2 regions of the Leucobacter aridicollis genome follow, and region 2 is predicted to be linked to the other one. Evidence: predicted binding sites of a transcription regulator. Region 2 holds the regulator's gene; the other holds the start of a gene.

Region 1 (7,630 bases), 730 kb from region 2:
GCGACGTCAATCCTTGCGACATCGCCATCGCGGATCTCCCCGCCCAGAATCCCCCGAGCGAGCCGATCGTCGATTTCACGCTGCACGAGCCGCCGGAGCGGGCGCGCACCGTAGATCGGGTCGTAACCACGCTCCGCAAGCCAAGCTCGGGCGTCGGGAGTGACCGCGAGCGTGAGGCGGCGCTCAGCGAGCCTCGCCTGCAACCTGTCGATGGTGATCTCGACGATCTGCCCCAACGCGTCGACGGAGAGCGGATGGAAGATCACCATCTCGTCGAGTCTATTGACGAACTCTGGCTTGAACGCACGTCGCACCGTCTCCTGCACGGCCGCAACCTTCTCGGTCCAGGCCATGTCTGGATCAACAAGGTACTGGCTCCCCAGGTTCGAAGTGAGAATAAGGATCGTGTTGCGGAAGTCAACCGTGCGCCCCTGTCCGTCAGTGAGGCGGCCGTCATCGAGCACCTGCAAGAGCACGTCGAAGACCTCGGGGTGTGCCTTCTCAACCTCGTCGAGGAGCACCACGGAGTAGGGGCGCCGCCTGACGGCCTCGGTAAGCTGACCCCCCTGCTCGTAGCCAACGTAGCCTGGAGGGGCACCGACGAGGCGGGACACCGAATGCTTCTCGCCGTACTCGCTCATGTCGATGCGCACCATCGCGTGCTCATCGTCAAACAGGAACTCGGCAAGAGCCTTCGCAAGCTCAGTCTTGCCGACGCCAGTTGGTCCAAGGAACAAGAACGAGCCCGTTGGGCGGTTGGGGTCGGCGATGCCCGCACGCGTCCTGCGGACAGCGTCAGCGACGGCCCGCGAGGCCTCCTCCTGGCCGACGACCCGCTTCGAGAGTTCGTGCTCGAGCGCGAGCAGTTTCTCGGTCTCGCCCTGCATCAGACGCCCGACGGGGATACCGGTCCAGGCCGCGACAACTCCGGCGATGTCCTCGTCAGTCACCTGCTCGTTCACCATGCGCGGCTCACCGTCCGGTCCAGACGCCCCCTGCAGCTCCTCGCGCTCCGCTTCAGCAAGCTCCTTCTCAATGACCGGGATCTCGCCGTAGAGGAGCTTCGAGGCGCGCTCAAGGTTGCCCTCACGCTGCGCGCGCTCCGCGTCCATTCGCTTGTGATCGAGCTTCTCGCGGAGCTCACCAACCCGGTTCAGAGTGGCACGCTCGCGCTCCCACCGCGCTTCGAGCCCAGCAAGCTCGTTCTGTTTCTCAGTGAGGTCGGCCCGAAGCTTCGCGAGGCGCTCCTTCGACGCGTCGTCCTTTTCTTTCTTGAGCGCGAGCTCCTCGAGCTTCAGGCGATCAACCGCGCGCCGTAGCTCGTCGATTTCGAGCGGCGCAGAGTCGATTTCCATGCGTAGCCGAGACGCCGCCTCATCGATGAGGTCGATAGCCTTATCGGGCAGCTGTCGCGCTGTGATGTAGCGGTTCGAGAGCGACGCGGCAGCGACGAGGGCCGAGTCGGCGATCGTCACCTTGTGATGCGCCTCGTAGCGCTCCTTCAAACCGCGCAGAATAGCCACAGTGTCTTCGACAGATGGCTCGCCAACGTAGACCTGCTGGAAGCGCCGCTCAAGCGCTGCATCCTTCTCGATGTACTCACGGTACTCATCGAGCGTTGTCGCGCCGATCAGCCGCAGCTCGCCACGCGCCAGCATGGGTTTGAGCATCTGCGACGCTGCGACTGACGACTCCCCGCCACCGGCCCCCATGAGAGTGTGGAGCTCGTCAATGAAGGTGATGATCTGGCCGTTAGACTCCTTGATCTCGGCGAGCACGGCCTTCATGCGCTCCTCAAACTCGCCACGGTACTTCGCGCCAGCGATGAGCGCGGAGATATCGAGCGAGATGAGCTCTTTGCCCTTCAATGACTCGGCCACGTCGCCGGCGACGATGCGCTGGGCGAGCCCCTCGACGACGGCGGTCTTCCCAACGCCTGGTTCGCCAATAAGTACTGGGTTGTTCTTGGTGCGCCTGGTGAGCACCTGGCTGACGCGACGAATCTCACTGTCGCGTCCAATGACAGGGTCAAGCTTCCCTGAGCGCGCCACCTCGGTGAGGTTCACGCCGAACTGCTCGAGCGCGCTTTCCTTGCCTTCGCCTTCGGCTGGCTGCCAATTTGCCTGCATGATGTCCTTTCGTGATGAGCGGCACGACCGGCACCCGCGGCCGGCCAGAAAACCTGAGTCGATATGACTCAAGTTTAATCGCTGTCGCCATTTCACGCCAGTCCATCACCTGAGACTCTGCTGAGCGCTACTCGAGATGCCGCAGGTACCTGTCTGGCGCTGCCATGAACCTGCGCCAGGCGTCGACGATCTCAAGGTCGTCATAGCTCGACCGCCGCATTCCCCACTCACCGAGCTCATAAATGTCTGCCCCCGGCACAGCCGCGAGTACCGGCGAGTGCGTGGACAGAATGACCTGCGACCCGTTCGCCGCAAGCTCACTCATACGCGCAAGCAGCCCGAGCGAGTTCGTGAAGGAGAGCGCCGACTCAGGCTCGTCGAACACCCACAAGCCACGCACGCGCTCACGAGCTCCCAGATACTCAAGAAAGGACTCGCCATGGCTCTGATAGTTGTGGCGACCAAGTGGGCCGCTGTCTGCCGACTCAATCTCATACAGGTACCCAAAATGGCTGTGCATCGTCTCCGCCCGCAGAAACACCCCTTTACGCGATGCCCCAGCGCCTCGCGCAAGCTGCAGGTGAGACTCAAGCGGAGACTCACTCGCGAACGTTGAGTGCCTCGCGTTGTGTGTGCCACCCTCGGGGTTCAGTCCGTACGCCGCGGCGATGGCCTCAACTATTGTCGACTTGCCCGCACCGTTCTCGCCAACAAAGACAGTGATGGGTCCAAACTCAATGCCGACCTCAAGCAGCTGCCGCACCGCCGGGACCTGAGCGAACCACGCCTCACGGTCTGCCGGCGCTTGCGGATGCTCTTCGACCCAGCGCACAGGGAGTGAGTTCAGCGCCAAATGAGCCTCCTTGATATCTCGCGTCGCTCTGACCCTACGGTGCGGGTCGGACATCGGCGAGTGCTCACGGGCTCGGCAGGTCCGACCGCCACGCCTTGTATCTGCAGAAGATCTGTCCGGATCGCCGGGGAGCGGCATACCTACAGCCGATTGCATTCGGTGGGTTCTGCGCGGTTCGCGGAAGCCGGCCTCGACGTCTCCATGGGTTTAGGGTGAAAGGGTGACCGATTCCTTCGCAGCCCACCCACACGCATTCGCCTCAGACAACTGGGCAGGCGTTCACCCCGAGGTCATGGAGGCGATCGCAGCCGCCAACGTCGGACACGCAGTCGCCTACGGCGGGGACCCGTGGACGTCCGAGCTGCAGGGCCACGCCCGCAGGCTGTTCGGTCCGGAGGCCGAGATCTTCCCTGTGTTTAACGGCTCGGGAGCCAACGTCCTCGCACTCCAATCGGCGATCCCACGATGGGGCGCAGTCATCTGCGCCACAACGGCACACGTGAATACCGACGAGACAGGAGCACCCGAGAAGACGGGTGGGCTGAAGCTTCTGCAGGTCGACACCCCTGACGGCAAGCTCACTCCCCAGCTCGTGGATCGCGAGGCCTGGGGGTGGGGGTCGCAGCACCGCGCGCAGCCCCTTGCGGTGACGATCTCACAGACCACAGAGCTTGGCACGAGCTACACGCCTCAAGAGATCCGGGAGCTCGCCGATCACGCCCACGAGCACGGCATGCTGCTGCACATCGACGGCTCCAGGATCGGCGCTGCCGCCGCGCACCTCGGCACGAGCCTCGCCTCGATCTCCAGCGACGCCGGTGCCGACTTGCTCAGCCTCGGTGCGACGAAGAGTGGCGGGCTGGGGGCCGAAGCCGTCGTGCTCCTCCGGCAGGGAACAGGAGCTGGTATCGACTACCTGCGCAAGATCAACCTCCAGCTCGCATCGAAGATGCGCTTCGCTTCGGCCCAGCTCAATGCCCTCTATGGCGGCGACCTGTGGCTCCGGTCGGCAACTCATTCGAACGCGATGGCAGCTCGCCTCGCTGCTGGCATCGAGCAGTCTGCGGCAGCGGGAGTGCGGATCGCGTTCCCGGTCCAGTCAAACGCCGTGTTCGTTGAGCTTCCCGAGGCCGTCGCCGAGCGCGCTCAGCGCCGGTTCACCTTCGGCGCCTGGCCAACACAGCGCGGCCTGTACAGGTTGATGTGTGCGTGGGACACGACCGAGGCAGACGTCGATGAGCTGATCGGGTTGCTCGCGGAATAGCTTGCTGAGCCGCACACCGCGGCAGTGCTCGCGGCGCACAGGGACTTCGAGTCGACGCTAGATCCCACCGAACGCCAACCTCGCAGCAATAACAAGCATGATTGCGGCCACAACACCATCGAGAATCTGCCACGAGCGAGGGGTCGCGAAGAAGCGCGTGAGGGCGCGGGCGCCATAGCCGAGCGTAAAGAACCAGCCGATGCTCGCGACAGCACCACCGAGTGCGAACCACCACTTGCCTGGGTCCCCCTGAGCGTTGCCGATTGACCCCATGAGCACCATAGTGTCGAGGTACACGTGCGGGTTGAGGTAGGTGATCGCGAGGCAGGCGAGCACGACGCTCTTCAGCGACCGCGGCTCTCCTTGGCCGCCCGCAACCAGCACCTCAGGTTTCAGGGATCTCCGCGCCGCAGAATACGCGTACCAGAGCAAGAACGCGACACCGCCCCAGCGAACGATCTCAAGCACGAGCGGGGCCCGCTCGACGACAAGCCCGATTCCCGCGATGCCGAGGGTCTCGAGAAGTGCGTCGGTCAGGCCGCAGATCAGCACGACGGGGAGCACGTGTTCCCGCCGAATACCCTGACGCAGCACGAAGGCATTCTGCGCACCAATCGCCACGATGAGAGAGAGCCCGCTGCCGATACCTGTAAGAAAGGGAAGAATCACGAAGACGACGCTACGGGTCCGCGCAGGCGCCGCGCTAGTTCAGCGGAGTGAAAGATTCTGAAGTTACATAAGCTGTACTTAATATAGGGGTGTGGACCTTCCGATCGAACACCTCCGCACCCTCGCAGCCGTCATCGACGAGGGCTCTCTCGAGGGCGCGGCGCGGGCGCTGCACGTTTCACCCTCAGCGGTGAGCCAACGGGTTCGCAGCATGGAGGAGCGGGTTGGCACCGTCCTGCTCCTACGCACACGACCCGTCACCACGACAGCCGCTGGGGCAACCCTGCTTCGGGCAGCACGCCAGGTCTCCCGGGTCATCGACGACGCAGCTACGGAGCTCGACGAGAGCAGCACCCGAGGGTCGCTCGTCAAGCTCGTCATCAACGCAGATTCGCTCGCGACCTGGTTCGTCCCAGCGCTCGCCAGGGCAGCCGCGGCTACTGGGGCGCGCTTCGAGGTGCTGCGGGCAGACGAAACCGTCTCGACCGAGAAGCTCCGAAGCGGCGAGGTCATGGCTGCGCTCACGTCGACGGCTGAAGCGGTGCCCGGGTGCGTCTCTGAGCTCATCGGCGTCGATAGGTATTACGCGGTCGCTTCGCCCGGGTTCATTGCAGCTCACCTTCCGAACGGCCTCACCAAAGCCGCGCTCGAGCGCGCACCGATGGTGGAGTTCGACAGGCACGACATGTTCCAACAGCGGTTCCTCTCGAACCTCGGTCACGTCGAAATCGCGCCTCCGCGCCACTACGTGCCTTCCTCCGCCGAGTTTGCGACCGCCGTCGAACTCGGTATGGGGTGGGGCATGCTGCCGCGCCTCCAGTGCGCCCCGCAGCTCGCAACGGGAGCGCTCGTTGAGCTCGCACCAGACGAGCCGCTCGACCTCCCGCTGTACTGGCAGCGGTGGAACCTCAGATCGCCCGTCCTCGACGAGCTCTCGGCGATCATTGCCGACGAGGCCAAGCAGGCACTGAACTTCGCGAAGCCGGAATACAGCTAACGCCTTGGGCGTTCATTCAATCTGGCGAGGGAATACCCCCGCGATTCGTTTCACCCAGGAGATTCATGTCTGCGAAGCACGCAACTACAAGCGCACCGATTCTGAGCACCCTCACGGAGCGTTGGAGCCCTCGCGCGTTCGATAGCGACCACTCGCTACCCGAGAACGCACTGTTGAGCGCATTCGAGGCCGCTCGTTGGTCGCCAAGCGCGAACAACTCTCAGCCCTGGCGATTCATCGTTGCTCGCCGCGGCACCGAGTCCTTCGCCAAGATCGAGGCCACCCTCGCAGGGTTCAACTCAGCGTGGGCCGGCGCGGCATCTGCCCTCGTTGTGAACCTTGCTGTTGTCAAGAATGAGGCTGGCGAACCGCAGCGTTGGGCCGAGTACGACCTCGGTCAGGCAGTCGCGCACCTCTCGGTGCAGGCGCACAGCGAAGGTCTCTATGTGCACCAGATGGGTGGCTTTGATGCCGCGAAGATCAGCGAGGTGTTCGGCCTCGGTGACGACCTGCACGCGGTTTCGGTCATGACGATCGGCAAGCTCGGGCTGCCCGAGCAGCTCGCAGAGCCCCTCAAGGAGCGCGAACTCGCGCCGCGTTCGCGCCTAGAGGTCGATGATCTCATCATCGTGAACGACTAACACGCTCACGCCGCTTCACACGGCGCTAGAGGCCGGGGCCACCTACTCGGTGGTCTCCGCCTCGTAGGCCTCGCCGTCGAGCCGCAGCGCCCGCACGAGGTCGGCCGCGTGCACCGTCGAAATTATGACACGCGAGAAGGTATCAAACTCTCCGACCCAGCCACGGTTCTCGTCGGCCCCCTCAGGCACGTCGAGATCGATCACGACTGCCTCGCGTCCCCTCCGGGCAAGCAGAAAATCCCTACCTCCGCGCGTGCGCCAGGTCCCGTACGCCAGGCCGCGTGGAAGTCCCGCGCCGGGCGAGCGGATTCCGCGGATCCACACCCAGGGATCCTCAGTGATCACTGCCGAGCGGATCGCAGCGCGGTCGAGCACGACATCGCGCCTACGCAGAGCAACTGTCTTCTCAGCGGCAGTCAGCCGGATGATGACCCGGTCTGCGTGAACCTCAACCCGAGCCATCGCTAGTCCAGCATGTCGCTGTGGTCGATTGCAGACTCAACGGCTTCGATGATCGCATCGATCTCTGCCTGGCGATCTCCACGAGCGCCCGCGAGTTCAAGCTCCGCAGCGGCAGCGACGGTACTCTCGCCGACGCAGACAACGAGCGTGTCTGCAGGAAGCTGCGGGAACTGCTTGCGCACTTCCTCAGCGATCTTCGCGGAGGCGACGAGGATCGCGTTGATGCGCCCCGAGTCGATATCTTCGCGGATGTGCACCGAAGCCGGGACCCCGATGGTGCGGAATGCGAGAACCTGAGTGACGTCGTGGCCACGCTCGATGAGCCCAGTGGTGAGCACCGGCGTCGCAACGTCTGACCGGAGGGTGAGCACGCGCAACACCTCGCCCGAGTCGATCTCAGTCCATTCCTTCAGCAGCTGAAACGTTGTGTTGTTGTCTTCGTCTGGTGTGAGCGTGACGGGATAACCGGCCTCACGGAAGGCGACGGCAGTTGCCTCTCCAACGATGGCGACTTTCGTCCGCTCATGGAACACCGCACTGTGGTGCTTGAGCACGTCAGCGACCGTCGCACTCGTCGCCGTCATCCAATCAAATTCACCGGCTTCGAGGTCCTTC
Region 2 (7,630 bases):
AAGGAAGCCGGCGTGAAGGTCGCAGACATCGCGCACGTCGTGCTCGTTGGCGGCTCCACCCGCATGCCCGCAGTCACCGAGCTCGTGAAGCAGCTCACCGGCGGCCGTGAGCCCAATAAGGGTGTCAACCCTGACGAGGTCGTGGCAGTCGGCGCGGCCCTCCAGGCAGGCGTTTTGAAGGGTGAGCGCAAGGACGTGCTGCTCATCGACGTGACCCCCCTCTCGCTCGGTATCGAGACCAAGGGTGGCATCATGACGAAGCTCATCGAGCGCAACACCGCGATCCCGACGAAGCGCTCCGAGACCTTCACCACCGCAGAGGACAACCAGCCCTCTGTCGCGATCCAGGTCTTCCAGGGCGAGCGCGAGTTCACCCGCGATAACAAGAACCTCGGAACGTTCGAGCTCACCGGTATCGCACCCGCTCCGCGCGGCGTGCCGCAGGTCGAGGTGACCTTCGACATCGATGCGAACGGCATCGTCCAGGTCTCCGCGAAGGACAAGGGCACGGGCAAGGAGCAGACAATCACCATCTCCGGTGGATCGACGCTCTCGAAGGACGACATCGAGCGCATGGTGCGCGAGGCTGAGGAGCACGCCGCTGACGACAAGAAGCGTCGCGAGGCTGCTGAGCAGCGTAACAACGCCGAGCAGCTCGCCTACTCGGTCGAGAAGCTCATCACTGAGAACGAGGACAAGCTCCCCGAAGACGTCAAGACTGAGGTGCAGGGCGACCTCGACGCGCTCAAGACGGCGCTCGCCGGCGAAGACGATGACGCGGTGAAGACCGCGGCTGACAAGCTTGGCGAGAGCCAGCAGAAGCTCGGTGAGGCGATCTACGCTCAGGCGCAGGAGGCACCTGAGGCAGCAGCGGAAGGCGCGGAGTCGAACGATGAGGACGTTGTCGACGCTGAGGTTGTTGAAGACGACGAGGAGCAGAAGTAACCATGGCACACGAGGAACATCTGGGCGACGACCAGCCGGTGAACGATGTTCCGGCGGGCCAGGCCGACGACGCATCGCAGAACGATGCGGCATCGGCCCCCGGGGCGGAGGGAACCCCCTCCGCTCCCGGGCCGGAAGGCGACGATCTCACGGTAGACGACATTCTCGGCGCTGAGCAGACCGAGGCGGCCGCTGGCGCGGACGCCGACGCTGCCGAGGGCGACGAGGAGAACCCCTACCTTGAGGATCTCCGTAGGCTCACGGCCGAGTACGCGAACTACCGGAAGCGTACCGAGGCGAACGTCGAGCTCGACAAGCAGCGCGCGAAGGCCTCGGTCGTGCTGCAGCTGCTGTCGGTACTCGACGACCTCGACCGTGCAGAACAGCACGGCGACTTGACCGAGGGCAGCGCATTCGCCACGATCGCGCAGAAGCTGCGCGCCAGCCTTGAACGGCTCGGCGTCGAAAGCTTCGGCGAGAAGGGGGAGCCTTTCGACCCGCAGGTGCACGAAGCAATCGCTCAGGTGCCGGTTCCCGGCACCGAGCAGCACACTGTGCTTGACGTAGTCGAGCGGGGCTATCGCATCGGAGATGTTGAACTGCGCCCCGCCAAGGTAGCGGTGGCGGTGGGAGCTGATGGCTAGTCAAGATTGGTTAGACAAAGACTTCTACCGCACTCTCGGGGTCTCGAAGGATGCCGACGACGCTGAACTGAAAAAGGTTTACCGCAAGCTCGCGCGAAAGTATCACCCTGATTCGAACCCAGGAGATGCGGCCGCTGAAGCAAAGTTCAAGGAGATCTCCGAGGCCTACTCGGTGCTCTCCGACACAGAGCAGCGCTCTGAGTACGACCAGATTCGTGCGATGGGAGCCGGCGGTGCCCGGTTCACATCGGGTGGCCAGGGCGGCCAGGGCTTCGAGGATGTCTTCGGTGGCATGTTCGGCGGCGGCCACGGTGGCAGGAACACGCAGTACACGTTCCAGCAGGGCGGCGGCTACGACGACCTGTTCAACATGTTCGGTGGCGCGCCGCGCGGCCCCCAAAAGGGTCGCGATGTGAACGCCTCGACGACGATCGATTTCGAGACTGCGGTGAGTGGCGACACTGTCACGCTGCAGACCTCGACTGGCAACGTGAAGGTCAAGATCCCTGCCGGGGTTTCCAACGGCCAGAAGATCAGGTTGCGTGGCAAGGGCGAACAGGGGCCTGCGGGTACGCCTGCGGGAGACCTGCTGCTCACGGTTACCGTGCGCAAGCACCCGGTGTTCGAGCGCGACGGTCAGAACCTGAAGCTCAAGCTACCTGTGACGTTCACCGAGGCGACACTCGGCGCGACAGTCGAGGTGCCAACGCTTGGTGGCGACACCGTGAAGCTCAAAGTGCAGCCTGGGACCCCGAGCGGCAGAGTGCTGCGCGTGAAGGGCCGCGGAGTGAAGACCTCAAAGGGCACGGGAGACCTGCTCGCAGAGATTCAGGTCGCGGTTCCGAGTCACCTGAGCGACGAGGCGCGCGAGGCGCTCGAAGCGTTTCAGCAGGTCGAGCCGCAGGAGAACCCGCGCGCGGATCTGCTCTCGCGGGCTCGCGCCTAGCTCACAACGAAACACAACTCAGAAGAAAGGCGTAGGGAGGGGCAATGGTCAACGTGCCAATGGACAGGTTTACTCCGGTCTTTGCGATCGCCGCTGCCTCCGAACTCGCCGAGATGCACCCGCAGACGCTGCGGCAGTACGACCGAATCGGGCTCGTGGTGCCGCAGCGCACGAGCGGAAACACGCGGCGATACTCCCTCTACGACGTGCACAGGTTGCGTGAGGTCGCGAGACTCTCTGCAGAGGGCCTGAGTCTCGAGGGGATTCGCCGCGTGTTGACGCTCGAGGACCGCGTGCGCGAGCTTGAGTCCCAGGTGCATGAGCTCGAACGTGCACTGTCAGACGAAATGCTCAAGCGCCCTGAGCGCCGCGTCTTCGCGGCCGGGGCTGGCGGCGAGGTCGTCACGTTGCGGCGCGGAACTCGCACGCGTCGCAACGCGGAAGTTGTTGTGTGGAAGCCGTAGCTGCGCGGCTCGAAGAGTTCTGCGGGGCGCTCAGTCGCGACCCCGATTTCGACGCGCCAGAGCTCCAGGCGTACGACACTGCAGACGTGCACATCCTGACCGCCGCGGCCGAGCGCGTTCGCTCTGCTGCGCCTGGAACCGTCGTCACGATTGGTGACAGGCACGGGGCGCTCACTCTTGGCGCGGCAGCAGTGCTCGGCGCGGGTGCTGTCAGGTCCTATCAGGATCCAGTGCTCGGCGAGCGGGCTCTCGCGGCCAATGCGGTGAGGCTCGGCCTGCGAGACCGCTACGAGTCAGCACCCCTCGGGCCCGAGCTTCTCGATGGGGCCGAGACAGTGCTTGTGCAGTTGCCCCGCGGCCTCGAAGCGCTCGAGGAGATCGCGTGGAAGATCGCGCGCTTCGCGAGCCCAACCGTGCGGGTGTTCGCGGGCGGCCGGGTGAAGCACATGACCCGCGCCCAGAACGACGTTCTCGGGCGGTACTTCGGCGCGGTGACCGCCGGCCTGGGGTGGCGAAAGTCCCGGGTGCTGCAGGCGACGTCCCCGCTCCCGATGCTTGCCGGTGCGGAACCTCCGTTTCCGAAGTGGGGGCAGGATCGCGAGCTCACGTTTGGCCTCGCGGCGTTTGGCGCCACTTTCGGTGGCACCAAACTCGACCACGGCAGCCGCCTGCTGCTCAGCACCTTCGAACGAGGTGGGGCCGGTGCAAGCTGGGCCGACATCGCCCCGGGCGCCAACGTATTTGACCTGGGTTGCGGAAGCGGTGTGCTCGCGGTGTCCGCTGCGCTCGCATTGCCGAGCGCGCGAGTTCTTGCGAGTGATCAGTCGGATGCGGCCGTTCGCTCGGCCGCGCTGACTGCCGAGGCAGCTGGAGTCGGGGAGCGGATGGCGATTCACCGGGCTGATGGCGCTGAGGCGGTCGCTGACGGGTGGGCTGACCTCGTGCTACTCAACCCGCCGTTCCACACCGGATCGACAGTCCATGCGGGGGTGGCCCACCGGCTGATCCGCGACTGTGCGCGCGTGCTGAAGCCCGGCGGCGAACTGCGTATCGTGTTCAACTCGCACCTCAGTTATCGACAGCTCCTTGAACGCGTCATTGGCCCCGCAAGGCAGCTCCAGCGCGACGCAACGTTCACCGTGCTGGAAGTGACAAAGCGTTAGGGATTCAGCCACCGAACTCACAGGCAGCTGAAGCCTAGAATGAGTGTGTGAGCGATAAACTCTTGCACTTGGTGCGCCACGGGGAGGTCCATAACCCCGACCTCGTCCTGTACGGCCGTATCCCCGGCTTCCGCCTCTCAGAGCGAGGCCACGCCATGGCCGAGGCTGCTGCGCTTGAACTCGCAGGTAGCGACCGGAAAGTAGTCGCCCTCTACGCGTCGCCGCTTGAGCGCGCGCAGCAGTCCGCGCGACCCATCGCGAGCGCACTTGGCCTCGAGATCCAGACTGAGGATCGCATCATCGAGCCCACGAACTTCTTCGAGGGCAAGGTGAACTCGGGGCCCGACGCTGCGTTCAAGAAGCCGCGGTACTGGTACAAGTTTGTCAACCCATTCCGCCCAAGCTGGGGGGAACCCTACCGCCAGGTTGCGGCGCGCGTGCGCGAAGCGATGAACGACGCGTGGGACAAGGCGCAGGGTGGCGACATTGTGATGGTCGCGCACCAGTCCCCGATCTGGATGGCGCACCTCGACATCGCAGGCAAACCCCTGTTCCATAACCCAGCCACACGGCGCTGCGACCTCTCGAGCATCACGACATTCGAGCGCCGCGGGAACCGCTGGTTCGAGGTCGATTACCGAAACCCGGCGAAGTCACTCATGGACGACGCTACCGATGTAGGAGCTGTATGACCGCGCGACGCCGAATCGCCGCCATCGCCGCCACTGCCGCGGCCCTCGCAGTTGGCCTCGCCGGCTGCAGCACCACCGAAGGCGACTCGCTCGCCGCACAGTGGCAACAGGGTGGCGACAAGGGCTTCGTCGCAGGCGATGGCTCTTCGGCCTCGTTCCCCGCAGACAAGCGTGGCGAACCCGTTGAGTTCACGGGCGAGACCGAGTTTGGCAACGAGCTGAGCTCAGCCGACACGATCGGCAGCGTCACAGTAGTGAACTTCTGGTACGCGGGCTGCGCCCCGTGCCGGGCCGAGGCGCCAGACCTCGTCGAGGCATACAACGAGTTCGAGCCGCAAGGCGTCAAATTCGTTGGTGTGAACACTCGCGATCAGGCCGCGCAGGCGAAGCAGTTCGGAGTCGAGTTCGGTATCGAATACGAGTCGATCCTCGATAACCCCGGCGGCCGCACTGTGCAGCGCGCATTCGCAGGGCAGATCCCGCTGAACGCGGTTCCAACGACGCTGATTCTTGACGCTGAGGGGCGCGTTGCGCACACGGTAGTCGGGCAGCTTGCAGGGGTGTCGCAACTGCAAACGCTCGTCACGGAGACGCTCGACGAGCAGGCCGCTGCCGGCGCGAACTGATGGGGATCCAGGAGATCATTGCCGACGGGCAGCTGCTCGTTGCCTCGGCCATCGCAATCGCTGCAGGGCTCGTTTCGTTCCTCTCGCCGTGCGTGCTCCCGCTCATCCCGGGCTACCTTGCATACGTCTCTGGCGTGGCAGGTACGCCGAGCGCAAACGCGGCGAATCCAAAGGCTGCGGGCAGACGCGAGCGTAACCGGATGGTGCTCGGGTCGATCCTCTTCGTGCTCGGCTTCGCCATCGTGTTCGTCGTGCTGCTCACGCTGTCTGGCGCGGTTGGCGCGAGCACGTGGTACCTCGACTGGCAAGACGTGATCCTGCGCGTCATGGGCGTCGTTGTGATCGTGATGGGCCTCGTCTTCATGGGCGCCTTCGCGAAGTTTCAGCGAACAACGAGGCTGAAGATCAGCCCAAAGGTCGGCCTTGCTGGGGCCCCACTGCTGGGCATCGTGTTCGCGATAGGGTGGGCACCCTGCCTCGGCCCCACGATCGGTACCGTGAGCCTGCTCGCGATGCAGCAGGGCTCGATCGGGCGTGCGGCATTGCTCGCACTGCTCTACTCGCTTGGGCTCGGAATTCCGTTCGTGCTTGCGGCCTTCGGCTTCGGCTGGATGACGCAGACGATGAGCTTCTTCAAACGCCATATCCGTGCGGTCAACATCGTCGGCGGCGTCATTCTTATCATCCTCGGTGTTCTCATGGTGACTGGCCTCTGGGGCCTCATCATGAGCGAACTTCAGATATGGATTGGTGGCTATGTCACGCCCCTCTGATTATGACGACGGATCTGGCGCGCCAGCGCCCGTGACGAGCCCGGAGCTCGGCCTCACAGGCTGGCTCCGCTGGTTCTGGCGTCAGCTCACAAGCATGCGGGTCGCGCTGATCCTGCTGCTTCTGCTCGCTGTCGCCGCGATCCCAGGCTCGCTCGTTCCGCAGCGCGGCGCCGACCCGAACGGCGTGTTGCAGTACGAGAAAGATAATCCGACGCTCTTCAAGATCCTTGATGCGTTCCCGATCCAGGCGTTTGACGTCTACGGCTCGGTGTGGTTCTCGGCGATCTACCTGCTGCTGTTCATCTCGCTCATCGGCTGCGTGCTGCCCCGAATCAAGCATCACTGGCAGGCGTGGCGAGGCAAGCCTCCGAAGACGCCCGCAAGGCTCAACCGCATGGCTGGTTTCTCTGAGACCCGCGTGACGAACGCCGAGGCGACTGAGGCGGAGCGGCTCGAGTTCGCGCGCGCAGCAGTCGAGTCTGCCGCCGAGATCCTCCGCCGTCAGCGTTACCGCGTCGAGATCCAGGAGGCAACGCACCGCGGCGTCGCAGAGGTCTCGGTCTCCTCCGAGCGCGGCTACCTGCGCGAAACAGGCAACCTGTTGTTCCACACCGCGCTCGTCGGGGTGCTCGTCTGCGTCGGCCTCGGCAGCGCATTCACCTTCAACGGCCAGCGAGTGCTCTACGAAGGCGAAAGCTTCGTCAACCAGATCATCGACTACGACTCGGCGAACTCGGGCCGCGCGTTCAGCTCGGACACACTTGAGCCGTTCAGCTTGCGCCTCGACGATCTCGACGTCAACTACATCGCCCCCGATGACGAGGATGCGAGCCCGAACTCGATCGGGCAAGTGCGCGAGTTCATCGCGAGCATGACGCTCACAGACCCCGAAGGAAACGAGAGCGCTGAAGAGATCAGGGTGAATCACCCACTGCGCGTGCACGGCTCGCCGATCTACCTGCTCGCGAACGGCTACGCGCCGACAATCGTGATCCGTAACGCCGACGGCGAGATCGTGTTCCAGGAGTCGGTGCCGTTCATCCCGCAGGGCGCAGACCCGAACCTCACCTCGCTCGGCGTCGTGAAGGTGCTCGATGGCATGACCAACGACGCTGGTGAAGAGACCGAGCTTGGCCTGCGCGGCTTCTTCTACCCGACACAGACGAAGCTCGAATCCGGCGCGTACACCTCGAACTACCCCGACCTCGAGAACCCCGTGCTCACGCTCGACGCCTTCATGGGTGATACGGGCGTCGATAACGAGTTCGGCATCCCGCAGTCGGTCTACTCGCTTGAAACCGAGAACATGGAGCAGCTCACCGGCCGTGCCATCGACAAGCCGTCGATTGAGCTGCGGCCCGGTGAGACGGCAGACCT

Evidence for each region. The regulator HspR, encoded in region 2, represses chaperone genes until heat shock. The targets are predictions, from matches to a motif close to AAGTTGAGTCNNNNNGACTCAACTT.
Region 1: KI794_RS14200 (ATP-dependent Clp protease ATP-binding subunit) is a predicted target of HspR. The motif match lies at 2,180-2,204, and genes of this name have one in related genera.

What each region holds. Positions count from the first base shown of each region.
Region 1 covers NZ_CP075339.1:3,161,109-3,168,738, forward strand. The annotation lists gene KI794_RS14200 (ATP-dependent Clp protease ATP-binding subunit) at 1-2,129, opposite strand, end outside; gene KI794_RS14205 (AAA family ATPase) at 2,257-2,982, opposite strand; gene KI794_RS14210 (threonine aldolase family protein) at 3,203-4,246, shown strand; gene KI794_RS14215 (LysE/ArgO family amino acid transporter) at 4,304-4,915, opposite strand; gene KI794_RS14220 (LysR family transcriptional regulator ArgP) at 5,007-5,912, shown strand; gene KI794_RS14225 (nitroreductase family protein) at 5,978-6,553, shown strand; gene KI794_RS14230 (hypothetical protein) at 6,596-7,015, opposite strand; gene KI794_RS14235 (uroporphyrinogen-III synthase) at 7,018-7,630, opposite strand, start outside.
Region 2 covers NZ_CP075339.1:282,461-290,090, forward strand. The annotation lists gene dnaK (molecular chaperone DnaK) at 1-945, shown strand, start outside; gene KI794_RS01250 (nucleotide exchange factor GrpE) at 948-1,589, shown strand; gene KI794_RS01255 (DnaJ C-terminal domain-containing protein) at 1,582-2,535, shown strand; gene KI794_RS01260 (heat shock protein transcriptional repressor HspR) at 2,580-2,999, shown strand; gene KI794_RS01265 (class I SAM-dependent methyltransferase) at 2,987-4,162, shown strand; gene KI794_RS01270 (histidine phosphatase family protein) at 4,210-4,854, shown strand; gene KI794_RS01275 (TlpA family protein disulfide reductase) at 4,851-5,480, shown strand; gene KI794_RS01280 (cytochrome c biogenesis CcdA family protein) at 5,480-6,253, shown strand; gene resB (cytochrome c biogenesis protein ResB) at 6,237-7,630, shown strand, end outside.